3 regions of the Glutamicibacter sp. NPDC088483 genome follow, and region 3 is predicted to be linked to each of the others. Evidence: riboswitches for the same ligand, from Rfam matches in the RefSeq annotation. Region 3 holds a riboswitch; each other region holds the start of a gene.

The links. Region 3 has a riboswitch for S-adenosylmethionine ahead of ACIP6G_RS08255 (OsmC family protein). Riboswitches for the same ligand answer to the same signal wherever they lie in the genome.
Region 1: another riboswitch for S-adenosylmethionine. It lies ahead of ACIP6G_RS12000 (bifunctional o-acetylhomoserine/o-acetylserine sulfhydrylase); the one in region 3 lies ahead of ACIP6G_RS08255 (OsmC family protein).
Region 2: another riboswitch for S-adenosylmethionine. It lies ahead of ACIP6G_RS15240 (methionine ABC transporter ATP-binding protein); the one in region 3 lies ahead of ACIP6G_RS08255 (OsmC family protein).

The regions. Positions count from the first base shown of each region.
Region 1 is NZ_JBIVMP010000005.1:175,043-185,699, reverse strand. It holds gene ACIP6G_RS12020 (alpha/beta fold hydrolase) at 1-134, opposite strand, end outside; gene ACIP6G_RS12015 (SHOCT domain-containing protein) at 487-885, shown strand; gene ACIP6G_RS12010 (SGNH/GDSL hydrolase family protein) at 915-1,811, shown strand; gene ACIP6G_RS12005 (homoserine O-acetyltransferase) at 1,894-3,039, opposite strand; gene ACIP6G_RS12000 (bifunctional o-acetylhomoserine/o-acetylserine sulfhydrylase) at 3,042-4,385, opposite strand; SAM riboswitch class IV at 4,477-4,596, opposite strand; gene ACIP6G_RS11995 (VOC family protein) at 4,769-5,413, shown strand; gene ACIP6G_RS11990 (GNAT family acetyltransferase) at 5,475-5,891, opposite strand; gene ACIP6G_RS11985 (type II CAAX endopeptidase family protein) at 5,910-6,692, opposite strand; gene ACIP6G_RS11980 (phosphotransferase family protein) at 6,789-7,634, shown strand; gene ACIP6G_RS11975 (hypothetical protein) at 7,724-8,158, shown strand; gene tpx (thiol peroxidase) at 8,307-8,804, opposite strand; gene ACIP6G_RS11965 (class I SAM-dependent methyltransferase) at 8,903-9,286, shown strand; gene ACIP6G_RS11960 (hypothetical protein) at 9,283-9,420, opposite strand; gene hutI (imidazolonepropionase) at 10,104-10,657, opposite strand, start outside.
Region 2 is NZ_JBIVMP010000007.1:100,781-111,437, reverse strand. It holds gene ACIP6G_RS15270 (MmcQ/YjbR family DNA-binding protein) at 2-421, opposite strand; gene ACIP6G_RS15265 (CoA-binding protein) at 432-848, opposite strand; gene ACIP6G_RS15260 (NtaA/DmoA family FMN-dependent monooxygenase) at 953-2,371, opposite strand; gene ACIP6G_RS15255 (acyl-CoA dehydrogenase family protein) at 2,374-3,591, opposite strand; gene ACIP6G_RS15250 (MetQ/NlpA family ABC transporter substrate-binding protein) at 3,686-4,558, opposite strand; gene ACIP6G_RS15245 (methionine ABC transporter permease) at 4,602-5,318, opposite strand; gene ACIP6G_RS15240 (methionine ABC transporter ATP-binding protein) at 5,335-6,141, opposite strand; SAM riboswitch class I at 6,225-6,314, opposite strand; gene ACIP6G_RS15235 (NAD(P)H-binding protein) at 6,598-7,461, shown strand; partial or broken gene ggt (gamma-glutamyltransferase) at 7,677-9,500, shown strand; gene ACIP6G_RS15225 (LLM class flavin-dependent oxidoreductase) at 9,583-10,657, opposite strand, start outside.
Region 3 is NZ_JBIVMP010000003.1:307,540-318,196, reverse strand. It holds gene ACIP6G_RS08260 (DEAD/DEAH box helicase) at 1-2,033, opposite strand, end outside; SAM riboswitch class IV at 2,174-2,295, shown strand; gene ACIP6G_RS08255 (OsmC family protein) at 2,327-2,878, shown strand; gene ACIP6G_RS08250 (L-idonate 5-dehydrogenase) at 2,955-4,010, opposite strand; gene ACIP6G_RS08245 (SDR family oxidoreductase) at 4,000-4,770, opposite strand; gene ACIP6G_RS08240 (FadR/GntR family transcriptional regulator) at 4,943-5,650, opposite strand; gene ACIP6G_RS08235 (L-lactate permease) at 5,675-7,351, opposite strand; gene ACIP6G_RS08230 ((Fe-S)-binding protein) at 7,498-8,262, shown strand; gene ACIP6G_RS08225 (LutB/LldF family L-lactate oxidation iron-sulfur protein) at 8,280-9,731, shown strand; gene ACIP6G_RS08220 (LUD domain-containing protein) at 9,728-10,360, shown strand; gene ACIP6G_RS08215 (hypothetical protein) at 10,459-10,657, opposite strand, start outside.

The DNA.
Region 1 (10,657 bases), on a different contig from region 3:
AGATGCTGCGAGAGCCCCATGAGGTCTTGTTCATTCGAGCCATAGCCGTGCAGGAACACCAGCAGCGGAGTTCCAAGGCGGGATTCGTCGTTACGGGAGATGATGGCCACTGGAGCCTGATCCGGGATAGTCATAGTTCCCCAAGACTATCGAACAGGACGTAGCGGGGAACTACAGCTAGCTCAGCGCTTCCGCGACCCGATTCCATCAAGTCCCCGGCCACCGGCGATGGCAGCGCCCGGGTGCCGCAGAACTTCCCCATAATCGCCGTCGAATCTGCTGATGGCGTTGGCCGGCACTCTCCTGGAACCTTGGTCTTCCAAGGCCTGGAAATCCAGTTGACATGTTACAAGATTATAAATCTTGTAAAAATTGCTTAGCTTTCCAAGTTTTTCGTGTTCAACTGGACCAACGGCCTCACGGCCCTCCGGAACGCCGCTCTCGCCGGACGAGGCAGCGACAGCGACAGAGTTAGGAATAGGCGCCATGGACGAAATTGAATACAGCGAAAATATTCCGGGGCAGCTGCAAGAGGATCTCGATAGTTTAGGGTACATCGAACCGGACCCGGGAAGCGCTTCGTCCCTATTCGAAAACGTGGACACCGTATTTTCAGTCGGCACTCCCCTGTTCGCCATGCTCTTTATCGCCGTTATCGGATTGATCATCTTCGTGGCGGTGCGCAATTACCGCAAAGCCAAGAGCGCCGGTTTTGATCCGCTGACCCTGGAAACCGAACTGATGGCAAGAGCCGCTAATTCAGCTATGCTGGCGCCGGAAAAATCCCTTGAGGACAAGCTTGCCGAACTCGATTCCCTGCACTCGCGAGGAATCATTACCCGCGACGAGTACTTGCAGGCGCGCCGGGACGCTTTGAGCGTCTAGCACGGCGGCTCATGGAATCATCCTCGGGAATGATTGACTATAAGTTACCCATTGGTAACAATAGATTCGTGCCAAACGATTCTGCTTCTGAACCATCAACATCCGCCAATGCCCCACTGCATCCGTGGCGCCGCTATGTCGCCATTGGGGACTCGTTCACCGAGGGCATCGGCGACCCCGACCCGTCGAGCACCGGCCGCCACCTTGGCTGGGCCGACCGCTTGGCCCACGAGCTCAGCCGCACCGTCCCGGACTTCTCGTATGCCAATCTCGCCATTCGAGGCCGGCTGATCGGCCAGATCGTTGCCGAACAGCTCGATCCCTGCATTGACCTGAAGCCCGATCTGATCTCTCTCTGCGCAGGCGGCAACGACGTCCTGCGCCCGGGCGGGGATCCAGACAAGATTGCAGATATCCTCGACAATGCGGTAGCCAAGCTCACCGATACGGGCGCCACGCTCTTGCTCTTCACCGGGCCCGATATTCGCGATACCCCGGTTTTGGGAAGCATCCGAGGCAAGGTGGCGATCTACAACGAAAACGTGCGCACCGTAGCCGCCCGCCACGACGCCATCGTGGCGGACATGTGGGCCTTGCAGGAGTTGCACCAATCCCAGATGTGGGCACCGGATCGCCTGCACTTCTCCCCCGCCGGGCACCAGCGCATTGCCGCCATGGCACTGGACTCGCTGAACGTCGCGCATCCGCTGGACACCGAAATCGTTCCGGCCGTGGATGAACGCAGCTGGAGGGAAGCCCGCAAGGAGGATCTGCAGTGGGCGCGTGAGCATCTTGCTCCCTGGGTATTGCGCCGCCTGCGCCACCAGTCCTCCGGCGACGGCATCACCCCGAAACGGCCCTCGGCCACGCCGTTTGCGCAGACCAAGCCAAACGACTCGCTCGGCGCCGGCGACAGCGCCAAGTAGGCATGAAAAGCCTGAAGCAGTTCCACCGATTACTGGCGGAACTGCTTCAGGCTTTGAAATCTTCCCGAGCCCCTTCCGGGGTTCAGTCTCCGAACACCAAGGTCCGAAGCACGCCATCGAGCTGCGTGGCATCGGTCAGGAATCCATCGTGGCCAATCGGCGAATCAATGTAGTGCACCGGTTTTGGCTTGGCCAGCGACGAAGCCAGCTTCACTGACTGCTCAGGAAAGTACAACCGGTCAGTGGTTACCGCGGCAACCACCACGTTGACCTTCGCCAGTCGCGCCAAGGCGGCTTCCAGGGATTCATGGCCGCGAGCCACATCATGGCTCATCAGCGCCTCGGTGAGCACCAGGTAGCTGTTGGCATCGAAACGATTCACCAACTTGCTGGCCTGATGGTCAAGATAGCTTTCCACCTGGTACCGCCCGCGAGGCCCCTCGAGCAGACCCGTTGGCTTCTCGCCATCCTGCGGGTTGCGCGAGAAACGGGTTTCAAGCTCGGCCTCGGAACGATAGGTGATGTGGGCCAGGCGGCGAGCCAAGCCAAGACCGGCGTCCGGGCGCGCATCGTTGCCGTAGTAGTCGCCATTGCAGAAGTGCGGATCCAACCGGATGGATTGGGTTTGCACCTGTGCAAAGGCAATTTGCTCGGCAGTCGCCTGCGCGCTCGAGGCCATCACTACGAGGTTCTTGACTTGGTCGGGGAACTCGACGGCGTATTCCAACGCGCGCGCACCGCCCATCGAACCGCCAATGACCGCATGCCAGGAATCGATTCCCAGTTGCTTGGCCAGCCGCGCTTCAAGGCGCACCGAGTCCTTGATGGTGACGAAAGGAAAGCTCGAACCGTAGGGCAGGCCCTGGTCGCCCAAGGACGAGGGGCCGGTGGAACCATTGCAACCACCCACCATGTTGATGGACACGACAAAGTACTCATTAGTGTCAACCGTGGCGCCGGGGCCTACGAGCTCTTCCCACCAGCCGGCGCTTTGCGAATCGCCTTGCGCAACGTGGGCATCACCGGTGAGCGCATGCATCACCAGCACCGCGTTGGAGCCATCAGCTGCTAGCGTCCCCCACGTTTCATAGGCCAGCACCACGTCCGGAAGGAATCCACCGAATTCGAAGTGGTGCTCCCCCACGGACTTACGGCGCAAAATGCCGTCTTGTCCGCCGGCGAGCTCTTCGGCGCGCAGAGTATCTTCAGTAGTCACAATGGATGCCATGCCTAGAGGGTTTCCTGCAGTTCCTTGTTCTCGAGGGCTGCAACAGCTTGGAAGCCCAGTTCCAGATCGGCCAGAATATCCTTGATATTCTCCAGTCCGACGCTCAGCCGCACCAGTCCCGGGCTCACGCCGGCCGCAACCTGCTCCGCTTCGGAGAGCTGGGCATGGGTGGTGGAGGCCGGGTGGATGACCAATGAGCGCACGTCGCCGATGTTCGCGACATTGGAGTGCAATACCAGTGCGTCCACGAAGGCCTGGCCGGCTTCCGAACCGCCCTCCAGTTCGAACGCGATGATCGAGCCGGCGCCCTGATCGCTGTACTTCTGCGCACGCTCATGCCAAGGCGAGGACTTCAGGCCTGCGTAGGCGACCTTCTGCACTTCCTCGCGGGCTTCGAGCCAATTGGCAACTTCTACGGCATTCTGGCCGTGGCGCTCAATGCGCAGCGACAAGGTTTCCAGGCCCTGCGCGATCAAGAACGCGTTGAACGGCGCAACCGAGGAACCCAAATCGCGCAGCAACTGCACGCGGGCCTTGAGGATGTAGGCCAGATTGGCGCCCAGGATGCCGTTGACACCCAGGTCGCGGGCGAAGACCAGGCCGTTGTATGACTCGTCCGGGGTGTTGAATCCCGGGAAGCGGTCGGCGTCCTTGGCGAAGTCGAAGTTGCCCGAGTCCACGATGACACCGGCAATGGCATTGCCGTGGCCGCCAAGGAACTTGGTGGCCGAATGGATCACGATATCCGCGCCCCACTCGATCGGGCGGATCAGGTACGGGGTGGCCAGGGTGTTGTCCACCAGCAGCGGCACGCCAGCTTCGTGGGCGATCGCCGAGATGCCCTCGATGTCCAGGACGTCCTGTCGCGGATTGGAGATGGTTTCCCCGAAGAAGGCCTTGGTGTTCGGACGCACCGCGGCACGCCAATCATCCAGGTTGTCCGGGTCCGAAACGAAGGTGACCTCGATGCCCAGGCGCTTGAGCGTGTGCTTGAGCAGGTTCTGGGTTCCGCCATACAGGCTGGGGCTGGCCACCAGGTGGTCGCCGGCTTCGGCCAAATTCAAGATGGCGAAAGTGGTGGCAGCCTGTCCCGAAGAGAGCAGCAGTGCTCCAACGCCGCCCTCCAGGTCAGCGACGCGGGTTTCCACCGCGTCAGTGGTCGGGTTGCCGATACGGGTGTAGATCGGCTCCAGTTCCTGCAGCGCGAAACGTGCAGCAGCGCTCTGGGCGCTGGGGAAGACGAAAGAGGTGGTTTGGAAAATCGGGAGAGCCCGTGCTCCGGTCGTCGGATCCGGGGTCTGGCCGGAGTGGATCTGACGGGTTTCAAATGACCAGTTATTGCTCATGGTTTCCTCCAAATAGCGTTTCATGACTATGGGGGTACGCCACTGAAAAGACACCGACAGGAAGCACCATATCGTGACGACTTCCAGGGGTAACCCGCGCTTGTCCTTGATGCCTTGTGCGTTCAAGGGCCAGGTCTTCACCCGGGGCACCCCACCGCGGTTGGAGGGTTGCCGCCCAGTAAGCCGGGGCTTGTTACTGGGACTCATGACCTGGTACCAGTTTGCCCGAAAACCGAAGATCTTTGCAACGCAAGGGCTCGTCATTGGACTCAATCGGTCATATTTCGCGAATATTGCAGGTTCATCGCAGAGTATTCGATAGCATCACGGCACTTAGGTGTGCCTAAGTAGAGACTCGCATCACATGTTGCCATGATGGGCACATGATGAGGCTAGATCACGTAAGTTATGCATGCGGCCCAGACGGGCTGTTGCCAACCGCTGAAAGAATCTCCGAGTCCCTTGGACTGGAATTCGTCAAGGGCGGCGTGCATCCACGATTCGGAACACGCAATGTCATCTTCCCGCTCAAGCACGGCCAGTACCTGGAGGTGGTTGAAGTCCTGAACCACCCGGCCAGCGACAAGGCACCCTTCGGACAGGCGGTTCGCGCCCGTTCGGAGCTCGGCGGCGGCTGGATGGGCTGGTGCGTCTCGGTGGAGGACCTATCCAGTGCCGAGGACCGCTTGGGCCGCAAGTCGGTGCCGGGCAACCGGAAGTTCCCTGATGGCCGCGAACTGACCTGGCAGCAGATTGGCATCAAGGGCCTGATCGCCGATCCGCAGTGCCCGTACCTGATTTCCTGGGATGAAGGATCCGAGGAGCTGCATCCGTCCAAGGCGCTGGAACCTGCCGGCGCCATCAGCCAGATCGCCATCGCCGGCTCGCGTGAACGGGTGCTGGATTGGCTGGGCCAGCCGCAGAACGTCAATTTGGGCGCTGTCACCATGCAATATGAAGCGCCGAATGGCACTCCGGGCATCATGTCGGTTACCTTTGAGACCGAGTCCGGAACCGTGGTGCTGTAAACAGTTCCGCAGAGATCGCAAGTAGGCGGGGACAATGGCGTCCCCACCTACTTTCTTTTCCTTAAGGCCGGTCCAGCCGCTTCCCCAGGACCGCGACGTGCTGGTCTTCGAAGCCCAGCCGTTCATAGAAATCGATGACGGCAGAGTTCTCCTCGCGGACCATGAGCTGCACCTTGGGCACGCCGAGATCCCGCAGCCACAGGACAGCGGCATCCACCAGCGCCCTTCCCAGTCCGTTGCCCTGCCGGCACGGATCCACCGCAACATAGTAGAGCCAACCTCGGTGGCCATCATGGCCAACCATCGCAGTAGCCATGAGTTGATCGTTCTCAACGATGGACAGCACCGTGGAAGTAGGCTCGGCCAAAGCCCGTCGGGCGTCGGCGAGCGCATCATTCCACGGACGAGTCAGCCCAGTTGCTTCCCACAATTCAACTGCTTGGCGAAGGTCCTCTTCGCGCAGCACGGTAATCTGCATTGGCTCAGCTTACCGGCGCTACTGGCCGATTCCGATGGCCGGCCCGACCAAGGCGTATCCCACGAAGCCGATGGCATCAAGCAGGAAGTGCGCGATAACCAGCGGCATCACCCGCCCGTACTTCTGGTATACCCAGCCGAAGACGACGCCCATGAGCATATTGCCGATCATCGGCCCCACCCCCTGGTACAGGTGGTAGCTGCCTCGGATCATCGCAGAACCAATAATCGTGCTCCACAGGCCCAGCTTCAATTTCTTGGCGTAGGTGAACAAGAATCCGAGCATCAGCACTTCTTCGAGGACTGCATGACGTGCAGCCGACAGCAGAAGCACTGGGACGCTCCACCAATAATCGCCAAGATTCGCTGCTGACAGTGCCGTGGTGACGCCCAGTGCCCGCCCAGCGGCATAGACGCCCAGCGTTCCTACTCCCATGGCCAAGAACATCCCCGCCCCGAGCAGTGCGTCCTTGCCCGGCTTGCGCATATCGAAACCGATGTCCCGGATAGTTCGTCCGGTCGTGCGCTTCATCAGGTAGAGCGCCAGCACGACGGGTACCAAGGCAAAGAAGATGTCCAGCAGCTGGTAGGAGAAATCAAAGAACTCGCGGGTGCTCAGCGGGTTGTTCAGCGATGTAGTCTGCTCGCGCAGCGGCGCCCGGGTGACCTTGTCGGCAAAGCTCAGCAGCGAGTAGACCGCGCTTTGTCCCAAAGACAGGGCAAGAACCAAGACGATCTCGAATTTGAGGGTCTTGCGGGTTGCTGTCTGCTTAGATTGTTCAGCGTTCACGTTTCCGATCATAGGCTGATCTGGCTGTGCGCGTACTGAGCAGCCACGTGGCAAACCTGCGATAGCCTGAGGTTGAGACCACCAGCAAGCTGAACGAGAAGAGTGCGAGTGAGCCGTCCTGCCACCATTGGAGAACTGCAGATTGCCCGTCAGCTCTGCCCCGATCTTTCCTGGGAAGATGCGGCCGTGAACGAAGGCGGACAATTCCACAAGGTGGTCATTGGCAATCCGCAAGCGGTGATTCGCATGGCGCGCACGCCAGCGGCCACGGAGCAGATGCCCCGTTCCGTCAAGCTGCTGTCTTTGCTGGAGGGCCAGCTCAACTACCAGATTCCGGTGGCGGTTTCCGAGATCCTGCACGTCGACGGACTCAGCTCCGTGGCCATGTCTTTCATCCCCGGCAGCGCCCATGAACCGCATTACGGGGATCCGAAGGTGCTGGGACAGCTGGTCAAGGATTTGGCCGAGCTGCCGCTGGAGCCGATCAGCGAGCATCTGGCCGAACCGTTTTCATTCCGTGGCGAATGGACCCAGGCCAGGCAGCAGCAATGCTTCGATGCGCTGCCCGAGGAACTGCGAGGGCCTGCTACCGAGCTCTGGGCCCAGCTCGATTTCCTGGCGCAGGTTCCTGCGGGCTTGGTTCATGGCGATTTGGCCGGCCACAACATGCATTGGATCGGCGAGAAACTGGTTGGCATCTTGGACTGGGACCTGGCCGCTGCGTGGGACCCGGCTTTGAACACCGCTTACCTGAGCCTGTGGCATGGGTTGGAAATGGCGGATTTGATTGCTCCCAGCGCCGAGGAAGCATACCGGGCCAAAATCTGGTTGGGCCTGATGAGTCTTGAACGGCTATCGGATACGCTCTCGCGCACCGACAACCCGAAGATGGGCAAGCTCATGCGCAAGATTGGTCCGCGCATCCTCACCGCCGCGCAGACGGTACGGAAGTGAGCTCCTCGCTAACCATTCATCCCGTCGCGACAGCATTCTCACCAACCAGAATCCGATATCGAACTGTAGCTTCCTAAGCGAGGAAAAATATGACCCTGAAAAACGCATTCGCTCTCATTGCCCTCGTAGGAACTTCAATGGCGTTCACAGGTTGCTCCCTCAGCGATTCCAGCAGTCCTCCTCCACCAGGTACAGATTCGATGATGCCGCTGCAAGACCATGAGCTGGCTGCCATCAGCACAGAAATTGATAGGAAAGACCAGAATATCTCCCTTGCTATTCCGCTCCGCGGCGGCAAATATACGGTAGTGCTCGAATGCTCGGGCGAAGACATGTCGTCCAGCATCGCATGGCAAAGCGATGAGAAACCTGACAAAGGAGAAATCAGCGTTCCCTGCACCCATGACGGCGCAAACGCCCGCGAAGAGATTTCTCTAAACGGCTACTCAAGTTCGCTCACTTTCGTCGCAAGAGAGTTGCAAGGACACGAACTTACGGTATCAATTGCCTCAAACGCGACTTAGCACTTGATGATGATCCCTCCCGATGTCTTCGTCTATCAGGATCTAGCGAAACATTATTTTGTTCAAACGCGTTGAAAAAGCAAAATGCCCACCCGAGCACGATGCTCAGGTGGGCATTTTGGCGTATCGTCTCCGATACAAAGAATATCTAGTTCAGTGCTGAGATGGCTGCCTCGTAGTCCGGCTCGGTGGTGATCTCCGGGACGATCTGGTTGTAAACAACCTTGCCGTCTTCATCCAGTACTACAACCGAACGGGCCAGCAAACCAGCTAGTGGACCGTCAACCTGGGTGACGCCATAGTCCGAACCGAAATCGGAACGGAAGACCGAAGCAGCGGTAACGTTCTCGATGTCTTCGGCACCGCAGAAGCGTCCCAGAGCGAATGGCAAGTCAGCAGAAACGCACACCACGGTCGTGTTCTCCAGACCCGCAGCCAATTCGTTGAAGCGACGCACGCTGGCAGCGCAAACGCCGGTATCAACCGACGGGAAGATGTTCAGGACAACGCGACGGCCAGCCAGCGATTCGCTGGTGACATCTGCAAGGCCGGTGTCGGTGAGAGTGAAAGCTGGAGCCTGCGAGCCAACGGCCGGCAGATCACCAATAGTCTGTACAGGGGTTCCCTTGAAAGCAGTATTAGCCATAGGTCTTGTTTATCATGAATGCCTAATCCGGAGCTATATTTTCTGCCTACTAGCGCAAACAAGTCGCTCACTTCTCGTTCCTATGCAAAACTGTGGACATGGGCCCCGACTACGATTCATACGCAGCGAAGATGCGTGCTCAGACCCTTGACGGCACTGATTTGGAAGTAGTCGCCCGTTTCACCGACATGCTCTGCCGCCGCAATTCACGAATTCTCGATATCGGTTGCGGGGTAGGCAACACCGTCAACGCCTTGCGCCGCTTGGGACACCGTGGCTACGGCATAGATCCCACACCCCAAGTGCTGGATGTAGCTGCAGAGCTATTCGACGGGAGCTGGTTCCGGCAGCTATCGGCGAACCAGCTGGCCGTGGGCTCATTGGGCGAGCATGACCTGCCAAGGACGTACGACGCCCTATTGTTGACCGGTAATGTGCCTGCTTTCATTTCTCGCGATGAACTGCGAGGCTTTTCAACTTAGCCGATCAGGTGCTCAGCGTCACGGGCGTACTCGTTGTCGGAACCACCCGCCATGCCAACGGCGGACCGGAAGACCAGGACGAACTCCGCGAAGGAACCTCGCTGCAGCTCGTGCAGCGATTCGCCGACTGGCATTTGGCTCCCTACCGTTCTGGCTCCCAATGGTCGGTGAGCGTGTACGCACGCACCGGTCAGCGTTCAGGATTCCAGAGCCCAGATGGAATATTCATTCTGCCCTCCTAGCCTCGTGGCTATTTCCAAACGCCGCCAGGTATTCAACAGTCGGCAAGCTTTTCAAGGCCTGGAATCGCTGCCTAAATGCGACCGGTGTTTCGCAGCCAACTGACTTCGCAAGGGAAGCTGCCGTTTCATCGGTTTCCACGAGCCGCCGGCAAGCCTCTTTTATTCTCCGATGTCATTGGGACAGTGGGCATCCCCATGCAGAACTGTGCTGAGCCAAGCGGGGAGAATTGCCCATGGCTCCGGGCACGAGACGCTAATACCCCAGCGCTAGGAAGCTACCGGTCCAGGAAGGCACGGAGGCTTGCCTCGATCTCACCAGAAGCCGCCAACAATCGTCGGGAATTGGGAGTACCGGACCTGCGCGTCCAGCAGGAGCAGGCATTGAAGGCTTCTCATCGCTTCTATCTACCGGGCGGACAGAATGCAGCGTCCTAGTTTTGCTTACGGCTTGGACTGCTTCAATCCGCAGCACGGCTCGGGGCCGAGGAATCCTTGCGGCCGGATCCCTGCCATCCCTATCCCCTTCCCTGGGCGCGCGTAATCCATCCGGGTTGTCGATGAGCTCCTGCAACGCTCTAGATCGCCTTGCCGGCCCGATACACGCTGTGGGTCAGGTCCATCCCGGGACGGTACGCCAGATGCGCAGCAACTGGCGCGTCAAGAACATGCAGATCCGCGCGCTTGCCGATCTCAATGGATCCCACTTGGTCGGCAACGCCCAGCGCGAGTGCCCCTCCGTAGGTTGCCGCCTCGATGGCTTCAGCCAGGGTCAGGTCCATTTGGAGCACTGCGGTAGCCACGCAGAAGTTCATGTTGCTCGTGTAGCTGGTACCCGGATTGCAGTTGCTTGCCAGTGCGATTCGCACGCCTGCATCGAGCAGTGCACGGCCCGGGGCCAGCGGTTGCCGTGTGGACAGGTCGCAGGCGGGCAAGCAGGTGGCGACGGTGCCCGCAGTCCCTGTTCTTGTTGCCGTGTCCCAGCCAGCCCAGCTTCCGGCGAGCGCCTGGAGGTCCTGTTCGTCCAGGTAATTCACGTGGTCTACCGAGTAGCTGCCGAACTCTACGGCCAGCTTCACGCCCGGCCCTGGACCCAGCTGGTTTCCGTGGACCTTCGTCGCCAGTCCCTTGT
Region 2 (10,657 bases), on a different contig from region 3:
TCTAGTCTAGGGTTCCCTTGTTAATTGCGCCTTGCAAACGAATGTATTCTTTATCCCTTTGGGGCATGCTGTCGACCACTAAATCGTATGAATCCTCGATGAGCTCGCCCATCAGTTGCGGGTCGAGTCCTGCACGAACCGAATTCCAGTGCTTCTTATTCATGTGATAGCCCGCGGTGATCTGCGGATGCTCGCTGCGCTGCTGGTCTGCCAGAGCCGGTTCGCATTTCAGGTTCAGCACTAATTCGCCTTGCAGGTGCATGAGCAGCCCAAATATTTTGCCTTTGCCCGGATCACTGCCCGCCACTTTGAATACGGTGCTGTCAGGGCCGAAGGGGTAATCGGCGTAAGCGCACGGCATGCGCAGGCACAGCTGCGCCCACGCATTTTCCAATTCTTCTTGCCCAGCTGTTGTTGCCATCAATGTCTCACTAGCGAAATGGGTACTCGATCTTGGGGCAGGTATCCATCACTACGTCCAGTCCCGCATCCTTGGCCCGTCGGGCGGCAGCTTCGTCAATGACGCCCAGCTGCAACCACACCGCCTTCGCTCCTACGGCAATGGCTTGGTCAACGATGTCTCCCACCTTGGAAGAGTTCACGAAGCAATCCACCACGTCAATGGGGCCTGGAATGTCAGCAAGCTTCGCGAAGCCCGGTTCGCCCATTACAGTTTCCGCGCCTAACGACACGGGAATAATCTGCATCGACAGTTCATCACGCAGGAAACGGGCGATGGACGGAGCTACGCGAGCTGGGTTGTTGGTCAGCCCGACAACCGCCCAGCGTCCAGGCGTGCTCAACAGCCTGCGGATTGTTGCCGAATTATTTACGTGCTGCGTGTCCATGCACGACACCATACCGCGTTGCTGGCACTTTTGGCGTCCAGGTACTGAAGTACGTCCAATTGGCAGGAACCGCTCACACCGCTGGCCTTCCAAGCGTTCGGAATTCACTGCTGCAGCTGAACCGCTTTCCCAGTGGCTGCCGCGCTGTTCTGCGAGAACGCCCCGCGGTGCTTAGCCGCCGGATGATGGGCGGGCAGGTAATCGCCACGGCCAAAGACCTTCTGGCGCAGGCTGCCCTCTGCATATCCACTTTGGGCCAGGCCACGGCGGCGCAGTTCGGGCAGCACTCCTTCAATGAAGTTGTCGTAGGAGCCGGGAAGAACATGATTCATCACGTTCAGGCCATCGATACCAGCATCCTGCCAGCGTTCGAGCTCATCGACAATTTGTTCCGGGGTCCCCGAAATCTGCTGTGCCTTGGCGCGGTAGTAGGCCAAGTCGCGCAGGGTCGGATTGCCGCCGGGCACCGAAGCCCGGGCTGCTTCAAGTACTCCCTGCGCACCCTCGGTCTGGATCTGGCCGATCGGGGTATCCAGATCCAGTCCGCCCAGATCCACTCCGATACCGCCGCCGATGTGCGCGATGATGGCATCCAAGTCCAGGTACTCTTCGTATTCGGCTTCCAATGCCTTGGCTTCAGCTTCGGTGGAACCGATGAGGAAGGACAAGCCGGCAAAGACCTTGATGTCATCGCGGCCGCGTCCGGCAGCAGCCAGGTGCTCGATCAGCTGGGCATTTTTCTTCGCCACGTACTGTGCGTGCGGGGCAAAGAGGAAGGTCGCCTCGGCGTGAGTGGCCGCGAACTGCGAACCGCGTGCCGACGAACCAGCCTGGAACAGGAACGGGGTGCGCTGGGCACTTGGCAGTGCCAGGTGCGGACCGTCAATGGAGTAGTAGTCGCCGCGGTGGTTGATTTTGTTGACCTTGGCCGGATCTGCGTAGATTCCGGAAATCTTGTCGGCCAGCAAGGCATCCTCTTCCCAGGAGCCCTCCCACAGCTTGTAGGCGGCGTCCACGTATTCTTCGGCCCAACCGTAGCGGTCATCATGCCCGACCAGTTCTTTCCCGCCGAAATTGCGGTGCGCATTTTCCAGTACGCTGGTGACGATATTCCAGGCCACACGCCCCTGCGAGAGATGATCCAGGGTGGAGATCTGCCGGGCAAACTGGAATGGATGGGATTGGATGACCGAGCTGGTCATCGCCAGGCCGATGTCCTTGGTGTTGGCGGCCAATGCCGAAAGCAGGACCAGCGGATCATGGCTGGGGACCTGCAGTCCCTTTCGTACGTGCGATGCCCAACCACCCTCATGCTCGCCGTAAAGGCCAACCACGTCAGCGAAGAACAGCGAATCGAACTTTGCATCCTCCAGCTTCTTGGCCAGGTCAACCCATAGGCCCAGTTCATGGAACCGATGCTGCTGCGCTTCGGGGTGGCGCCACATTCCGCCAAGGATATGGCTGGAGGTGTTCATCAAGAAGGCCGAAAGCAGCAAGCGCGGGCGTTCGTTGAAAGTACCCATGATTATTTTCCTGCCTTTGCTTCGCCGATCGAGTTCAATCCAGTAGGAACGGTGCCGTTGATGAAGTAGTCCCCCACCGAGCGTGCCTTGAAGGCCACCGGATTGTGGGTGGCCACCGTGCGGGCATTGCGCCAGAAGCGGTCCAGCGACTTGGTGGTCGAAATCGCCGAGGCCCCGGTGACGTCGAAGAGCTCGCTGGTGGCGTCCAGGACCAGCTTCGGCGTGGCCACGTGAGCTTGCTGGACGGCAAGCTCTGCGCGCAGGTAGGCCGCTTGCGGGTCCAAGCCCAGATCCTCGTCGAGCGCCGAATCCAGTTCCCGGGCTGCGGTGACCACGATGCTCTCTGCAGCGAAGACATTGGCCGCCAAACGGCCGACAAGTTCCTGGATCTGCACGTCATCCTTGAACAGCGCGCCGGAGCCGGTGCTGAAGGTTCGCGTGCGGTTGGCAACGATGCCTGCTGCGGCATTGCGGGCCCCCTTGCCGATACCTGCCAGTACGGCGAGCAGGCACAACTGGAAGAAGGCAGGTTCGAGGGTGGAAGCTATCTTGCGTTGAATGATATTGGCTTCTTCCACCGCAACGTCAGTGAATATCGCGGTGCCGGTACCGGTCAGCGGCTGGCCGAAGCCATCCCAGTCGTCAAAGATCTCCACGCCCTCGGCATGGCGATCGACGATGGCGTATTGGCGCCCCTCAATCCCGTCGGTGGTCGCCATGACCACTACCCAATCGGCGAAGATCGAGCCAGTGGTGTAGTACTTCTCGCCGCGCAGCACCCAGCCTTGCCCGGTCTGGACCAGCTTGGTATTGGTGGTGCCAAGGGCATTGCCGCCACGCTCGGTCGCAGCGTTGCCGAAGATTTCCCCGGCAAGCACCCGCGGGAACCAGCGGTCCTGGAACTCTGCCGGCTGCAGGGAGATGGTTTCTACGAAGGAGAAGTGGCTGCGCAGCAGGTGCGCCACATTCGAGTCCGCCGCGGCCAGCTCAATCAGCAAGCGGAACAGATGCTCGTGGTTGATAGGCGAACCGCCATGGCTTTCTGGCACACGCAGCGTGGTGAAACCGGCATCCTTGAGCCACTGCACCTGCTCGAAAGGCAGGATGCGCTGCTGCTCGCGTTCACAGCTTCCTTCAGCAATTCTGGCAAAGACCGCTTGGAATCGCTCCAGAAGTTCCTGGTAGCGGCTTTCGATTGCGGGCGCGGCGATCATCGTCATGGGTTCTCCCTGCAGAACGTCGATACTTTGAGTAAAGGAGTCGGAAAATGTGGTGCCCCACAACGCCGAAGTTCAGCGTCGTGGGGCCAAGGGCCTACTTATTCCAGGTGGCGAAGTCCGCTTCGAGATCGCGGTCCCAAGGAGTGCCCAATGCACCGTCGAGGTAGCTCGCGTACCATTCGCGCACCTCATCGGAGTGGTAGGCCTCTTCCAGCGCCTTGCCCTTTTCGGTGTCCGTAAACCCTGGCTTTGCGCCGATGATGTTGATGTACGGGAGCGCTTCTTCTTCCTCTTCGAAGAGCAGTGCGTCCTTCGGGTTCAGTCCGATCTCGGCGCCGAGCCGGGCGAAAAGGAACCCGGCATCCACGTCAGGCAGGGTCTTTGAGAGCGACTGCTGATCTACCTCAACGAACTTGAAGCCCTTGGGGTTCTCCAGGATGTCGTTCTGCGACAAGTGAATCACGCTCTTGCCCTCAGCTACCTTCAGGACACCGGCCTTATCCAACAGGGCCAGAGCGCGTCCGTTGTTGGCGGTATCCACAGGCAGTGCGATGGTCGCACCGTTGGGCAGGTCCTTGATGTCGTCGTATTTCTTCGAGTACACGCCGGCAGGCGAGCTGTACATGTAGAAGGCCGGCTCCACGTCGACGTTCTGATCCTTCTTGAACTGTTCCAGGTAAGCGCCGTGCTGGAAGAAGTTGGCATCGTATTCGCCATTGGACACCACGTGGTTCGGCTGCACGATGTCGGTGACGTAGGTAGCCTCCAGAGTCCAGCCCTTTTCGGCCAGCAGCTTCTGTGCGATTTTGGTTGGTTCCTGCGATGGGGCCGATTCGGTGACAATAACCTTGATGGTCTTGTCACCGGTGCCGGCGGCCTGTCCACCTGCCAGGCCGCAAGAAGCCAGCGCGAGGAGTGCGGCGGAGCCGGCGGTGAAAGTTAGGAAGGTGCGGCGAGAGAATGCCATGGTGTTGTCCTTTACTGAAATGCGAGTTGAGCGGGTTTTGTGTTTAGCGCTTGTCAGCGGCGCGCGATAGCCGAGTTCCGACGAACTGAACTGCATGCACCAGCAGGATCATCAACACGATGGCTAGCAGCATGACTCCGGTTTCATAGCGGTAGTAGCCGTAGCGGATTGCGAAGTCGCCGATACCGCCTCCGCCGACCAGTCCGGCCATGGCCGAATACGAGATGAAGCTGACGGTCATGATGGTGATGGAAGACAGCAGTGCAGGCTTGGCTTCAATCAGCAGCACTTCACGGATGATCTGTCCCCGGGTGGCGCCCATGGCCTGCGCTGCTTCGACAACGCCATTGCCAAGCTGGCTGATGTTCTGCTCCACGAACCGGGCGAAATAGGGGATCGCGTTGATGGTCAGCGGAACGATAACCGCCGCGGTGCCAATGGTAGTTCCCACAACGAATCGGGTGAACGGGATGATGGCGATCAGCAGGATGAGGAATGGGAAGGAACGGATTGTATTGACCAGCCCGTCAACGATTCGGTGCAGTCGCGGACGTGGGCGCAAACCGTTGGGAGACATCGAGTAAAGCCAAATGCCCAGCGGGGTTCCCAGGAGAATCGCGATCGGGATGGAAACCAGCAGCATCGCAAAGGTCTGCGCCATGGCGACCCAGATTTCCGGGGCAAGTTCGATGATGCGGTCAAAACTGAAAGCTGCTGCGTTGCCGTTGCTCGTGGCTAGCACTACTGACGTGAAATTCATTGGTAATCCAGGTTCTCTATACGCGGGCTACGGTGGCAGCGACGGCTTGGTCCTGCTTTGGCTGGCGGTTAAGCGTGAGTTCGTCACTGATCAGGTAGCGGCCGATTGGCGTCACTGGTTCAAAGCCTGGTTCTCGCAACGAACTCAGGGCGAACTCTTCAACTACCGCTCCGTCTTCCATGACCGAAACCTTGTCGGCAATGGCCTTAATAACGTTCATCTCGTGGGTGACGATGACTGTGGTGATGCCAAGGCTGGCGTTGATGTCACTGAGGTATTGCAGCACCGACGTTGTCGTTCTAGGATCCACGGCACTGGTTGGCTCATCGCACAGCAGGACCTTGGGCTCGGTGACCAGCGCGCGGGCAATGGCGATGCGCTGTTTCTGGCCGCCCGAAAGCTGTCCTGGATAGGCGGCAGCCTTGTCAGCGAGGTCCACTATGGACAGGGCTTCCAGCGCACGTTCACGGCGTTGCTTTTTCGGAACACCAGCGAACTTCAGATTCAGCTCGACGTTCTGTTGCGCGGTGCGATTGTTCAGCAGGTTGAAGTGTTGGAAGATCATCCCGATCTCATGACGCTGCTTTCGCAGGTCTCCTTCACTGAGCCCGGTCAGTTCGACGCCATCCACGATGACCTGGCCCGACGTGGGACGCTGCAGCAAATTGATATTGCGCAATAGCGTTGACTTTCCCGCACCGGAAAATCCGATAATTCCATGGATGGTTCCGGCCTGGATTTCCAGCGAGACATCCTTGACGGCCGTGAATTGATCTTGGCCCTTGCCGAAGGCGGTCGTTACGTTTTCAAGACGAATCATCATCGCTCCCTTGGTGCTTGGTTATGCGGAGCGCACTTCGCGAAAATCATCTGCGTTCCACAGATTTTCCGTCGCGAAGTGAAAGTACTCCATCGGTTCTGGCTGTAGCACCGCTCCCTCTCGGGTGGTTGCTGCGACGTCGTTGAGCCAGATCTCTCAGTCGCTCTGGATGGTGTGCGTTCGGTTGTACGAGCCGAACAATTCAAGTCTGGAGTCCACGCCCGCAGGCCGGCAAACGTTACTTCAATCGGCGTCATCAAGTCATAGTCCGGACGGATCCACGCTGAAATCACGCAATAATCCACGTAGCAATCTGACACATTTCGCTACTTCCCCTCTTTGTGACGAAAGCCTTGCAGTTTCTGCCCATCTCTCGCTGGCTTGTGCCAGCAATCTTGGGTGGGGAATTCAGCGATGCCTACGGTGGTTGTAGCAGATGCAGACCAACGAGAGGACCCCATGAAGATCGCAATTACCGGTGCCACCGGACAGCTTGGAAATCTAGTCATCGACGCGCTGCTGGCGCGCGGGGCGAATGCCGCTGATCTGGTCGCCATTGGCCGCTCCGAGCAGAAGCTGGAACCGCTGGCAGGCAAAGGCCTGGAAACCCGTGTTGCCGATTACAACGCCCAGCCAACTCTCGTGTCCGCACTCGAAGGCATAGACAAGCTGCTGCTGATTTCGGCCAGCGAGGTGGGCCAGCGCGTTGCCCAGCATGAGAACGTCATCAATGCCGCCAAGCACGTGGATGTCTCGCTGATCGCCTACACCTCCATTGCCAACGCCCTGTCCGGCGGCATGAAGCTCGCCGAGGAGCACATCGCCACCGAACGGCTGCTGGCCGGATCCGGCATCGACTACGTGCTGTTGCGCAATGGATGGTACATCGAGAACTACACCGACCAGTTGATGGGCTACCTCAACAGCGGCACGGTGCTCGGTGCCGCCGGCGACGGCAAGATCAGCGCTGCCGCCCGTGCAGACTATGCGGATGCCGCTGCGGCCGTGCTGCTTTCCGAGGAAGACCAGAACGGCAGGATCTACGAGCTGGGCAGCGACAAGCCATTCACCCTCGCCCAGCTTGCTGGCGCGGTTGGCGCTGCCGCCGGCCAGGACATCGCCTACCAGGAAATGGATCCCGGGCAACTGGAAAAGATCTACGCTGATGCCGGCGTCCCCGGACCGTTCGCGCACATCCTCGTCGATACCGACATGCGCATTCGAGAAGGAGCGCTGGAGGTGGACTCCGGGGAGCTGGCTCAGCTGATCGGCCGCGCCCCGGCTTCCTTGGGCAAAGTCATCAAGGACAACCTGGACAAGTAGCCCAGGTGTACTAGGGTTCCAGCGGGCAGGCACTGGCGGCGATCGAGGCCGCGGTGCCTGCCCGCCGCTTTAACGCGTCACAACCCGGAATATTCGCGCGGCAATGCCGAAATTGCCGCGCAAACCCATGGTGCTGCGTGTCACAACCGCGTGGCGAGTTCCCGCTCCCGTAAATTTGCGCATACTTCATCCCCACCTGCAGAGGAGATCAAAGCATGCCACGAGTACGTTTAAGATCAGTTGCCTGCGCGGCAGCCATCGCCTTGGGCCTGGGAGCTTTCTCAGCGCTTCCGGCGAGCGCCGAACCACGGCACACCCAGAAGGACCCGACCGCCATCGGCACTGGAGGCGCAGTCTCGTCGGTTGATCCGGAAGCCACGGCTGCCGGCATCGAAATCCTGCGCAAGGGAGGCAACGCCGTCGATGCGGCTGTGGCAACCGCGGCGGCACTGGGCGTCACCGAACCCTATAGCGCAGGCATTGGCGGCGGCGGATACTTCATGCACTACGATGCGAAGTCGGGCAAGGTCAGCACCATCGACGGCCGCGAAACCGCCCCGGCAGGCATTGGGCATGATGCCTTCATCGATCCTGGAACCGGCGAGCCGTATAACTTCACCCCGGACCTGGTCACCAGTGGTGTGGCCGTAGGCGTGCCCGGGACAGTGGCCACCTGGCAGCGCGCACTGGATAATTGGGGTTCGCAGAACCTGAAACAGGTTCTGCGGCCGGCGACCCAGATCGCTTCACGCGGCTTTGTCATCGACGAGACGTTCCGCGAGCAGACCCTGGACAACAAGGAACGGTTCGCCGCGTTCACCTCCACGAGCGAATTGTTCCTGCCCGGCGGAGATGCTCCGGAAGTCGGGAGCATTTTCAAGAATCCGGATCTCGCACACACCTACCGGATGCTGGCCAAGCAAGGCATTGATGGATTCTATGAGGGCGAACTGGCTGCCGACATCGCCCAAACGGTACAGGCGCCGCCAAAGAGCAAAGACACCACCCTCCCGGTTCCCGCAGGGCAGCTGGGCACCGCCGACCTGGCCGGCTACGAAGTGGTGGAGCAGGCACCGACAAAGGTGAACTACCGGGGCTACGACGTCTTCGGCATGGCTCCTTCTTCCAGTGGCGGAACGACCATCGGCGAATCGCTGAACATTCTGGGCGAATTCGATTTGCCAGCCATGGAAGAACCCGATGCCTAGCATCATTATTTCGAGGCAACTGCGCTCGCCTACGCTGATCGCGGCAAGTACGTCGGCGACCCCGCGTTCACCAGCGTCCCGACCCGGACCTTGACGGACAAGTTATTCGGCGCGGATCGTGCCTGCGCCATTGATCCGGATCAGGCCGCAACGAAGCCGGTCGCTCCGGGCGACCTTGAAAACTATGATGGCCAATGCCCTGCGGCTACCAGCGAACCGGTAGTGGAGCAGGATACGGAGAACATCTCCACCACCCATCTGTCGGTCGTGGACCGTTGGGGCAATGCCGTTTCCTACACGTTGACCATCGAGCAGACCGGCGGCTCGGGTATGGTGGTCCCCGATCGCGGTTTCCTGCTGAACAACGAGCTGACCGATTTCTCCACGGTGTACGACCCGCAGGATCCGAACCGCATTGAACCTGGCAAGCGCCCGCGTTCCTCGATGGCTCCGACCATTGTCCTGCAGGACGGCGAGCCGGTGCTGGCCATCGGCTCCCCCGGTGGTTCAACCATCATCACCACGGTGCTGCAGACCCTGGTGAACCGCATTGATCTGGGCATGGATATCAGCGAAGCCATCGCCGCTCCACGTGCTTCCCAGCGCAATACGGCAGTGGTCACCGCGGAACCGGAGTTCATCCAAGCCCATGGTTCGGCGCTCGAAGCCTTCGGGCACAAGCTCGCGCCAGCTGGGGATTCCTTCACTCCGCAGGCGGAAATCGGGGCGGTTGAAGCGGTGGAAATCGCTGCCGACGGCACACTCACCGCCGCGGCCGAGCCCACGAGGCGCGGCGGCGGTTCAGCCATGGTGCTGCAGCCAACCGAATAGGCCCGCAGGCAGACGGCGGCCCCCGGCAACTTCATTCGAAGGTGCCGGGGGCCGCTGTCTGCTGCGCTAGCAGGCGATGCGCCTAGGCCTGCGCGGCCATCCGGTTGGAGATCTTGTACCGGGCTGCGCGGTGGGTGTCCTTCACGCGGTCGCCGGCGCCGAACATCTTGTGGCGCAGCGAGCCCTCGGTGTATTCGGTCTTGTAGACCCCGCGCGCCTGCAGCTCGGGAACCACGTACTCGACGATGTCCTCGAAGGTGCCCGGAGTGACAGCATAGGCGAGGTTGAAGCCGTCCACGTCAGTGTAGTCCACCCAGTCGATGAGCTTCTCGGCTACCTCGGCGCCGGAACCAACGGAGACCGGGCCGAATCCGCCCACGCCGATCCATTCGGCCAGCTGGCGGATGGTCCACGGCTTGCCGGTATCGCCGCTGGCCTTCTTGAAGGTTTCCACCGAGGACTGGATGGCGTTGGACTTCACGTCGTCGCCGATGACATCGTCGGGACCGTAGACGGACATGTCGATGCCGGTCCAGCCGGACAGCAGTGCCAGCGACCCCTCGATATCCACGTAGGAGCTGTAGTCCTGGAACTTCGCCTGGGCCAGTTCGGTGGTTTCGGCGGTAATGATGGTCTGCATGGCGAAGACCTTGATGTCGTAGCGGCCACGCCCGGCGGCCTCGGCAGCGTCACGGATCTTGCTGACCGCTTCCTTCAGCAGGTCGCGGGTGGGGCAATTGACGAAGATCGCTTCGGCGTTCGACGCGGCGAACTCGGTGCCGCGCTTGGAGGCGCCGGCCTGGTAGATCACCGGGGTGCGCTGGGTGGACGGCTCGGTGATGGCGATGCCCGGGACCTTGAAGTACTTGCCCTCGTGCTCGATCGGGTGCACCTTGGCCGGGTCGGTGTAGACGCCGGTGGCCTTGTTGTTCTGCACCGCGTCGTCTTCCCACGAGCCTTCGAGCAGCTTGTAGACCACCTCGAGGTACTCATCGGCGTGGTTGTAGCGCTCGTCGTGCTCCATCTGGTCTTCCTGGCCCATATTGCGGGCCGCCGATGGCAGGTAGCCGGTGACGACGTTCCAGCCCACGCGGCCGTTGGTCAGGTGGTCCAAGGTGGCCAAGCGGCGGGCGAAAGCGTACGGGTGCTCATAGGCG
Region 3 (10,657 bases):
GCCTCATTGATCCAGTTACCCACCACCGAGGTAGGAGCCAGCACCAGGAATTTCTGTGCAGGATCCTCGACGCGCGCTTGTTCAAGGCAAGCCAGCAGCTGGACGGTCTTGCCCAGACCCATATCGTCGGCAAGGACGCCACCGAGATCATGGGTACGCAAGAAGTTGAGCCAGGATAGGCCGTGGCCCTGATACGGGCGCAGTTCAGCGTTGAACGTTTCCGCTAGCTGGACCGGCTGCATTTCTTCACCGCTTTGCAGCGCCTTCATGGTCTGCAGCCACTGGTTGTGCTGGGCTTCGATAATGCCCAGATCCACCAGTTCTTGCCACCAGTCGATGCTCAACTTATGGATGCGGATCGTATCGCCCTGCACCGTGCCCAGCTCCCCGGCCTCTGATATCAGCTGGCGCAGCTGCGTGAAATCTGCACCATCAATCGGGATCACCGTAAGGTCATCGAGGACGAGATACTCATCTTGCTTGGTCAAGGCCTCCAGCAGCAGTGGGAACGGGACCTTGGTCTCGTCCAGGAGCACTTCCACAGACAAGTCGAACCAGTCCCCCGTGCTTTCGCCGGCTTCGACACTGACAGCGGCCGGCGCGTGGCTGATCCGGTACTTCGGCAGCCTGTTCTGCTCTTCAACGACCACATCAGGATGCTCTGCCAAGAGCGGCAATGCGTAGACCAAGAAATCGATGGATTCGGAGGTGCTGAATTCCTTCGGCGGGAAGATTCCTGAAGAGGTCAGTTGCCCCAAGGAAGCCTGCGCGCCGAGCTTGTCCTGCACCGAAGCAGCAATTTCCTTTTCCACGGCATACTGGCGGGGGCCCGCGGAGGCGTACTCCCAGGAATAGCTCACGGTCAGCGGAGTTCGGATGCTCTCCAGGGACAGCTTGAGGCTGGGGCGTGCTGGAACAGGGATGCTGTAGCTGTCATCCTCGCTCTTCAACGGTGCCATCAGGCGCAATCGATCCAGGTGCTGGCGCTCGAAAAGCTCAACGCCTTCCTGCGGGATGGATTGCGCACCGGATTCAATAAATGTGGCCAGTTCCTTCGTGACCGGTTCAGCGAACCGGGCCAAACCGATTTCCCTGGCCTTCGGCAAGGGGCTGGACGCGTAAGTCAACAAGGTCGGCGGCGTGCCTATGGGCAAGAGGTAGACGTGCTCTTCGCTCGGCCCGCGCAGCTTCCCTTCAATGCTCAGGCCATGTTCACCGCGACGCACATCCACGTGTGCCATGGCTGGTTGCTCGCTGAACTCCACCGGGGCCTTGGCCGTAGAACCACCGTTGACGATCTGCACTCCAGCTTCACGCAGGGCTTCGAACGCATCCAGCAGGTCCTGGCCTGGAAGATCCATCAAGGAGATCCACTCCTTGGGATCCCACGAATGGCGATAAGTATCTTGTTCAACGTGTTCACGCAACCGGTCCAATTCAACGACCGCACGACGCTGCTTCTTGGAGAACCGCGCATCAAAAGCAACATTGCGCCAGCTGATCCCGGTTTGGATCCAGGGGCTCTTGGTTCCCTGGCGGGCCGGGCGTGCCTGCAAGGTCAGCGCGTCCTCGCCGCCATAACGGGGTTCGCTGACCACTTTCAGGATCAATCCCAGCGGTTCTTCGACAGCCAGCGGCTCATCGGAAATGACTGGAAGCAGACGGTCAAGGCTACGTTCCCACTGCGGCTTGCTATTGCGTTTCCATGCGTGGGGATCCACCCCGGAGTCGGAGACGAAGAAGCCCTGGTCTTCTTCGGTGGTGACCTCGATGAGCAAGGCGGCGACATCTTCACAGGACTGAACCCCCGGATGCTTCCCGCAGAAGCTGGTGAAGCTGATATTGCCCTCGGTGATTTCCAATTGGGCCATCACCGATTCGCGCAGCACCACACCGGAGATGCGGGTAGATCCCGGTTGCATTACCCGGTTGGCGATCTGCACTTTTCCGGAATCACACAGGAACTGGCCCAGGTTGTATTCGGATTCGGTCACCAAGGTCTGGGCCGCAGAAAGTGTCAGCTGGAATTCCATACTCGCCGTTCATTGTTCGTGCAGTGGGCGCCCGAGAGCTAGATTCCATCTTAGCGAGCCGGAAAGCAAGATGCCCGGTGACGAAAAGTTACTTCTGCCCTTTACCCGCGGGCCCTGCAACCGATAGAAATTAATCACTGAATCACGAGTTCCACTCTTTGAGCCCTGGCTGAGTGGACGGCAACCCTCCTGCGTCATTGTGCGGGGTGCCCCAGGTGAAGATTCGACGCATCTTGACAGCCAAGATGCGTAAGCGATGGCGCCCCTTGCGCCAGAAAGGGGATCAATTCCCCATGACTAATGCAGCATCTGCCCCAACCGTATCCGAAGACCGCGCACAGCGCCTGCAGGAAGCAGGCAAGGGCTGGGGCGAACGAATTTCGGCTGCCCCGCAAAGTGCCCAATTGACTTTCACTGTGGAGGGCGAAGGCTTCGATTCAGTAGCCAGCAACATTGTCTCGGGCAAGCACACCTTCCAGGTCGACGAGCCAGCTGCCCTGGGTGGCAGCGACCTGGCCGCAAGCCCCGTGGAATACGCGCTCGGAGCGCTCATCTCCTGCCAGGTTGTGGTCTACCGCTTGTACGCGCAGAACCTCGGCATCCAGGTGGACGACGTGAAGATCCAGGCCAATGGCCACCTCGATGTCCGCGGACTCTTCGGCATCGACCAGACCATCCGCCCCGGCTTCTCGTCGGTGGATCTGGACATCCGGATTGCCGGACCGGAATCAGCTGAACGCTATGAAGAACTGCGCCGCGCAGTGGATGCCCACTGCCCGGTGCTGGACCTCTTCGCCAATCCGGTGCCCGTGACAACCGCGGTAAGCATCGCAGAGACCAACTAGAGTTCGCTGAAGCAAAGAGCACCGCGGCGGCCCCCGACTTCAGGGGCCGCCGCGGTGCACTTCTAGCTGAAGCCAACTACTGCCCCAGGAAGTTCAGCAGGACTTTACCGGAGCGAGCCGAATCCTTCGCCGTTTCAAAAGCTTCAAGCGAATCGGCGACCGCGAACTCGTGGGTAACCGCCTCGGAAACCTGCAGCGACCCGTCGGCCAGGGCAGCAAGCACCTGGTCGATTTCGTCGTTGAAGCGGAAGGAACCAACCAGTTCCAGCTCGCGGGTAATAGCCAGCGAAATAAGCGCCGGCTGTTCTCCAGAGGGCAGCAACCCGACCATGACCACTCGACCGCCGCGCACGGCACCGCGCACGGCGGAGGCCAACCCGCGGAAGTTGCCGCTGGCCTCGATCACCACGTCCGCGCCCACCTGGGCAAGAGCTTCCTGGTCACCGGCGCGCAAAGTTGAAGTGGCACCGAGTTTCCCGGCGATTTCCAACGGCTTCTCGTGCATGTCCACTGCGATGATTTCCTTGGCTCCGGCACGCTTGAGCACTGCTACAGCGAGAGCTCCGATCGGCCCAGCACCAATAACCAGCACCTTCTTGCCGGCGACTTCACCGGCGCGCGACACCGCATGCCAAGCAACCGCAGCCGGTTCTGCCAGTGCCGCATCACGCAGTGCTAAGCCAGCAGGCAGCTCACGCAGCATGCGTGATGGCAGGTTCACTTCGCGGGCGAATGCGCCCTCGGTGTGCGGGTAGCGGGCGGCCGAGCCCAGATAGGTGCACCCCGGGGAAAGATTCGGGCGGTCGGCCGGGTAGGGTTCCCCGGTCTCGCCTGGTGTTGCCGGGTGCACGGCGACTTTGGTTCCGGCTGCCGGCCCGCTGCCGTCAGCGGCGGCCTGCATGACGGTCCCGACGATTTCATGCCCGAGAACCATTGGAGCCTTGAGGATCGATTCCCCGGCGGCGCCGTGGCTCCAGTAATGCAAGTCTGATCCGCAAATACCGCCGTAAGCGATGGCAACGCGTGCTTCATCTGCTCGCGACGCTGCCAGCTCGATTTGTTCAATACGCAAATCACCGGCTGCATGGGCCACGACGGCCAACGTGCTGGTGGCGAGGGAATTAGACGACAACGCTCATGCCTCCGTCGATGAAAATGGTCTGCCCGTTCACGTAGTTCGATCCATCCGAGGCCAACCAAACTGCTGGTCCGGCCAGATCCTCGACAGTTCCCCAACGGGCAGCCGGGGTGCGGCCCAGAATCCAGGAATTGAATTTCTCGTCATCCACCAGATTCTGCGTCATCTCGGTGTGGATGTAGCCCGGTGCGATGCCGTTGATTTGCAGTCCCGAACCAGCCCATTCGGCGGTCATGGCGCGGGTGAGATTGCGCAGGCCGCCCTTGGCCGCGGTGTAGGCGGAGATGGTGGGGCGGGCCAGGTCGGTTTGCACCGAGCAGATGTTGATGATCTTGCCTTCGCCACGCTGCACCATGGAGCGTGCGACTTCTCGGCCTACCAGGAATGCGCTGGTGAGGTTCGTGTCGATCACGCGCTGCCAGTCAGCCACCTCCAGATCCAGCATGGGCACGCGGTGCTGGATACCCGCGTTGTTCACCAAAATGCGGATGGGGCCGATGTTCTTTTCAATGGCTGCGATGTTCTCGCGCACGGCGGCATCATCGGTGACATCGAAGCAGGCGCTATGGATTCTTTCGGTGCCATGGCGGGTACCGAATTCGGCGGCAGTTTCGGCCAGGCGTTGCGCATCTCGGCCGTGAAGGATGATGGTGGCACCGGCATCCGCCAAGGCACTGGCAAGTTCGCGGCCAATGCCGCGGGAGGATCCGGTGACCAGGGCCAGGCGTCCGGACAGGTCAAAAAGTTGGCTCATGAATTCCCTCGCATGAAGTGTCGATGGTACATCGACGGGAACCCATCAGCGGTATGAACCAGCTGTTAAATCCGAAAAATCAGCCCCGTCGCTTCCCCAAAACATATCAGATATAAGAGGTGCGAGGTGCCTTAAAGTCCGACTTATTTACCTGAAAACTATCCTGCCGGATCTAGCGGGTCTGCGAGTAGAACCAGTTGATGTGCTCTTCGAGTAGCTGGGCCGCCCGTTCGCGCTGGTTCGTCGCGAATGCGTGGTGGATGGCCTTGTGCTGGCGGCGCAGGACGCGCACCACCGGCTGCCAGGCCTCGTCGCTGGGCACCGATTCGGAGACATAGTCGCTGATCGAGTTGCGCAGCGATTCCATCATCGATTCCACTACCGCGTTGCCGGCCATGGAGGCCAGGAGCACATGGAACTCGGCATCAATGCGGTGGAAGGCCTCGCGCGAGAGCTGCGCGTCGTCCATGCGCATGATCAGCACCGCGGTGCGGTCAATGACCTGCTGGGCATGGATCGGATCGCGCGGCGTCATTTGCGCTGCCCAGGTTTCCAGCAGGATGCGAGATTCGACGATCTCGCGGACGTTGATCCCCTTGGCCGCCAAGTGCAGGCGCAATGCCTGCGAAATGCCTGCCGAGGGGTTGGAGATGATCACCGCTCCGGAGTTGGGCCCGGAGCCGGTGGAAGTCTTGATAATGCCCATCACATCAAGGATGCGGATGGCATCTCGGACCGAAGCCCGCGAGATCCCATGCTGCTCCGCGAGCGCACGCTCGCCGGGAAGCTGGTCTCCAACGGAGAGCTTCTCCTTGCGCAGATCCTCTTCAATTGCTTGGAGAACAATCTGGTACGCACGCGGAGCTGGGTTTACTGGCATCGGATCTATTTTAGCCGTTCACGGCTAAGGCAGCATCCAGGACAGAACCGGGGTGGACTGCAGGTAAACCAAGCAGCACAGCACCAGCAGCATGCCTACGGACCAACCGGCAACCTTCTTGAGGATCACCGACTCCTGGCCTTCCATCTTCACCGAGGTAGCGGCGATGGCCAGGTTCTGCGGGGAGATCAGCTTGCCGACCACGCCGCCGGAGGTGTTGGCGGCAACCAGCAGGTTCGGATCGATGCCGGCATTGATGCCAGCGGTCTGCTGCAGCTTGGCGAACAGCGCGTTGGCCGAGGTATCCGAGCCGGTCACCGCGGTGCCGATCCAGCCCAGGATTGGCGACAGGAAGGCGAAGAATGCGCCGGTGCCTGCCAGCCAGGTGCCAATGGTAATGGTCTGGCCCGAAAGGTTCATCACGTAAGCCAGGCCCAGGACCGAGAGGATGGTCAGCGCGGCGTAGCGCATGTTGTAGACGGTCTTGCCGATTTCGGCAGCACCCTCGGCGAAGGTCATCTTGTACTTGCCGTTGCCGTCGTTCTTCGCGTAGACCAGGGCCACGATCAGGCCGGTGATCAGCAGCAAGGTGCCCGGGGAGGAAAGCCACTGGAAGTTGTAGACGGTCGAAGATACCGCTTCGCCATCAGCATTCAGGATCTTGCCGTCCAGTCCTGGCCAGCCGAACTTGATGTCCGTGGTTGCCAGCCATGCAGGAATGTCCACGCCCAGCTTCCACAGCTTGGCCACGCCGAAGATGACGATAACCAGCAGGTACGGGAACAAAGCCATCCAGGTGTTGACCGGGTGCAGCTTGGCATTGGCTTCGTATGGAATTGCGGCGGCTTCAGCAGTCAGCACGCGCTGGCGTGCCTCGTCGGCACCCTTTGGAGTCCAGAAGCGCAGCAGGATCACTGCGGCGGCCAAGCCAACCAGCGCAGCAACGATATCGGTCAGCTCATAGGAGAAGTAGGTCGAGCACAGCCACTGGGCGACACCGAAGGAAATGCCGATGGTCAGCGTTGCCGGCAGGGTTTGGCGCATGCCGCGCCAGCCGTCGAGGATCAGCACCAGGATCGATGGGACGAACAGCGCCAGCAGCGGGGACTGGTGTCCAACGATGGCGCCGATGTCGGCAGCCGGGATGCCGGTCAGGGCACCGGCGGTGGTGATCGGGATCGCCACGGCGCCGAAGGCCACCGGGGCGGTGTTGGCAATCAGCACCGCGCAGGCTGCGCGCAGCGGCGACAGGCCCAATGCCAGCAGCATGGTGGCGGTAATCGCCACCGGTGCGCCGAAGCCGGCCAGCGCTTCAAGCAGGCCGCCGAAGCAGAAAGCAATCAGCACGGCCTGGATGCGCACATCGCCGCCGCCGATGACGTCGAAGACGCGGCGCAGGTCTTCGAAGCGGCCCGACTTGACGGTGACCTGGTAGAGGAAGATCGCCATGACAACGATCCAGACGATAGGGAAGGCACCGAAGACCATGCCCATCAGTCCGGAGTTCAATGCCAATCCAACCGGCATGTTCCAGCCGAAGATCGCCACGAGGATGGCAACAGCGAGCGAGCCGAGGCCGGCCCAGTGGGCCTTGACCTTGACTACCGCCAGGAGTACGAAGAAGGCTACAAGCGGGATCAGTGCGATGAGCGCTGAGACAGCTATGCTCCCCGCAATCGGATCCGTGGAAGGTGTAAACACGGTGTGGGCGTCCTTACTCGAGATGGTCTGACCATATGTGGTCCGACCACCAAGAGTACAAGGTGAGAGCTATCACAACAAGTCTTGACTATTACGAAGTGCGTGGCATAGTATGGTCTGACCACACCCTGAAAGAGTCATTTATTATGCGAATTGCTCTCTTTGCCACGTGCATTGTGGATGCTATGTATCCGGAAACCGCCAAGTCGACAGTGAAAATCCTGGAACGCTTGGGCCATGAAGTAATTTTCCCCAAGGCGCAAGCCTGCTGTGGGCAAATGCACATGAATTCCGGTTATATGCCTGAAGCCCTGCCCGTGGTCGAAAACCACATCAATGCCTTCGACACCGAAGACTATGACGTCGCGGTGGCCCCCTCGGGCTCCTGCGTTGCTTCGGTCAAGCACCAGCACCCTTTCCTGGCAGAGCGCCTGGGCAAGCCGGAGCTCAAGGAACGCGCAGTTGCCGTGGGCAAGCGCACCTATGAACTGAGCCAGCTGCTGGTGGATGTCCTGGGGATCACCAACGCCGCCGAGCAGCTGGGCAGCTACTTCCCGCAGACCATCACCTACCACCCTTCCTGCCACGGCATGCGTTCGCTGAAACTCGGCGATCGGCAACTTGATCTGCTCAAGACCGTCGGCGGCATCACCGTCAACGAACTTCCGGAAGCTGACCAGTGCTGCGGCTTCGGCGGTACCTTCTCGATCAAGAACTCCGATGTCTCCACGGCAATGCTCGAAGACAAGATGAAGAACATCTGCTCCACCGGCGCCTCGGCCTGCGCGGGCGGCGATGCCTCCTGCCTGATGCACATCGGCGGCGGACTTTCACGCACCGGAGCCAAGCCAAAGACCCTGCACCTGGCAGATATCCTGGCCAGCACCATGGAAGAGACGGTGTCACTGTGACTCAGGTATTCCTCGGCATGCCTGCCGGCGGGCAGGGCAACCTGTTCGAGACCGAGCCATTCCCCAAGGCCGCGCACCGCGAACTGGGCAACACCCAGATGCGCAAGAACCTGCGCCACGCCACCCACACCATTCGCGACAAGCGGCTGAACGTTGTCGGCGAGCTTCCGGACTGGGAAGAGCTGCGCGACGCCGGCAGCGCCATCAAGAACCTGACGATGGCCAACCTCGAAGAGCGTTTGGAAGAGTTCGAGAAGAACTTCACCGCCCGGGGCGGCATTGTCCACTGGGCCCGTGACGCGGACGAAGCCAACAAGATCGTTACCGAGCTGGTCAAGGCGACCGGTTCGAAAGAGGTCGTCAAGGTCAAGTCCATGGCCACCCAGGAAATCGGCCTGAACGAGCACCTGGAGACTGAGGGCATCGAAGCCTTCGAGACCGACCTCGCCGAGCTGATTGTCCAGCTGGGCAACGACAAGCCAAGCCACATCCTGGTCCCGGCGATCCACAAGAACCGCACCGAGGTGCGCGACATCTTCCTCAAGGAAATGCCGGTAGTGGATCCGAACCTGACCGATGAGCCAGCCAAGCTGGCCGAAGCTGCCCGCAAGCACCTGCGCAAGAAGTTCCTTTCCGCCAAGGTCGCCATCTCCGGCGCGAACTTCGCGCTGGCCGATACCGGCACCCTGGGCGTAGTGGAATCCGAGGGCAACGGCCGCATGTGCCTGACCCTGCCAGAAACCCTGATCACCGTCATGGGCATCGAGAAGGTTCTCCCCCACTGGGAGGACATCGAGGTCTTCATGCAGCTGCTGCCGCGGTCTTCCACCGGCGAGCGCATGAATCCCTACACCTCGCTGTGGACCGGCGTGAGCGAAGACGATGGCCCGCAGAACGTGCACATCGTGCTGCTGGATAACGGCCGCACCCGCGCCCTGGCCGACCGCTTCGGCCGCACCGCGCTGAACTGCATCCGCTGCTCGGCCTGCATGAACGTGTGCCCAGTGTACGAGCGCACCGGCGGCCACGCCTACGGTTCGACCTACCCGGGCCCGATCGGCGCAATCCTCTCCCCGCTGCTGACCGGCATCGAGGTCGAGGAAAACGGCTCCCTGCCATATGCTTCCTCGCTGTGCGGCGCCTGCTACGACGCTTGCCCGGTGAAGATCAACATTCCGGAAATCCTCGTGCACCTGCGCGGCGAGGACGTGGATGCCAACCGCGACAAGCACAAGCTCCCCACCCAGATGGATCTGCTGATGAAGGGCGGCTCCTGGGCGTTGGGCAAGGGCAAGAACCTCGGCCTGCTCGAAAAGGCCTTGCCGCTGGGCCGGCTGATGTCCGGCAAGGAAAAGAAGATCAAGAAGCTTCCGGGCATCGCCGCAGGGTGGACCGCCAGCCGTGACATTCCCGCCCCGCCAAACAAGTCCTTCCGCGACTGGTGGAGCGACGAGAAGGAGTCCAAGTGAGCGCAAAAGACGAAATCCTGGGACGGATCCGCTCGGCACTAGCCGATGCTCCCGTCGCGCAAGAGGTACCCCGCGAATACCGCAAGACCTCGGATATGGGTGAAGCTGAGCTCATCGACCTGCTGGTGGACCGCTTGGTGGATTACAAGGCCGGGGTGGACGTCATTGACGCCGCGCAGATCCCGGAATACGTAGCGGCCAAGCTGGCGGGAGCCTCCAGCGTTGTCTACCCGCATGGCTTGGACACCGGCTGGCTCTCAGGGCTGAGCGAGAAGGTCGAGCAGCGCATCGATGCCCCGGGCGCACGGCTGAGCATCGCCGAACTGGATGAAACCAGCGCCGTGGTCACCTCGTCGGCCGTTTCGGTCGCCGAGTCCGGCACCATCATCCTCGATGGCGAGCCTAACCAGGGCCGCCGCGCGATTTCGCTGGTACCCGACCACCATGTGTGCATCGTGCCGATCTCCTCGATCGTGCGCCTGCTGCCAGAAGCCATGCCGCGACTGGCCATCACCCGCCCGCAGACCTGGATCTCCGGTCCATCGGCCACCAGTGATATCGAGCTGGAGCGCGTTGAAGGCGTGCACGGCCCGCGTACCTTGGACGTCCTGATGGTTCGCGGTCTGTAAGGCTGGCGCAATATAAGCTTTCGCGGCCGGTTCCCCCCTCCTAAACCTCCAGGGGAACCGGCCGCGAGTGCATTTAAGCGTGCTGTCGACTTCTTGCCCTAGCCGCCGGCAATGAAATTCTTCAGGTCCGCTTCTATTCGATCGCGCGCGGCAAAAACCGAAGCCGACAGCCCGGCCTCGAACATTTCGCGGAAGCGCACCGGTGGAATGGAAACGCTCAACCCCGCGATGACTTCCCCGGCTCCATCGTGACGGCAATCCGTTATGCTTCCCTTGCCTCGGATTTTCATTACCGGA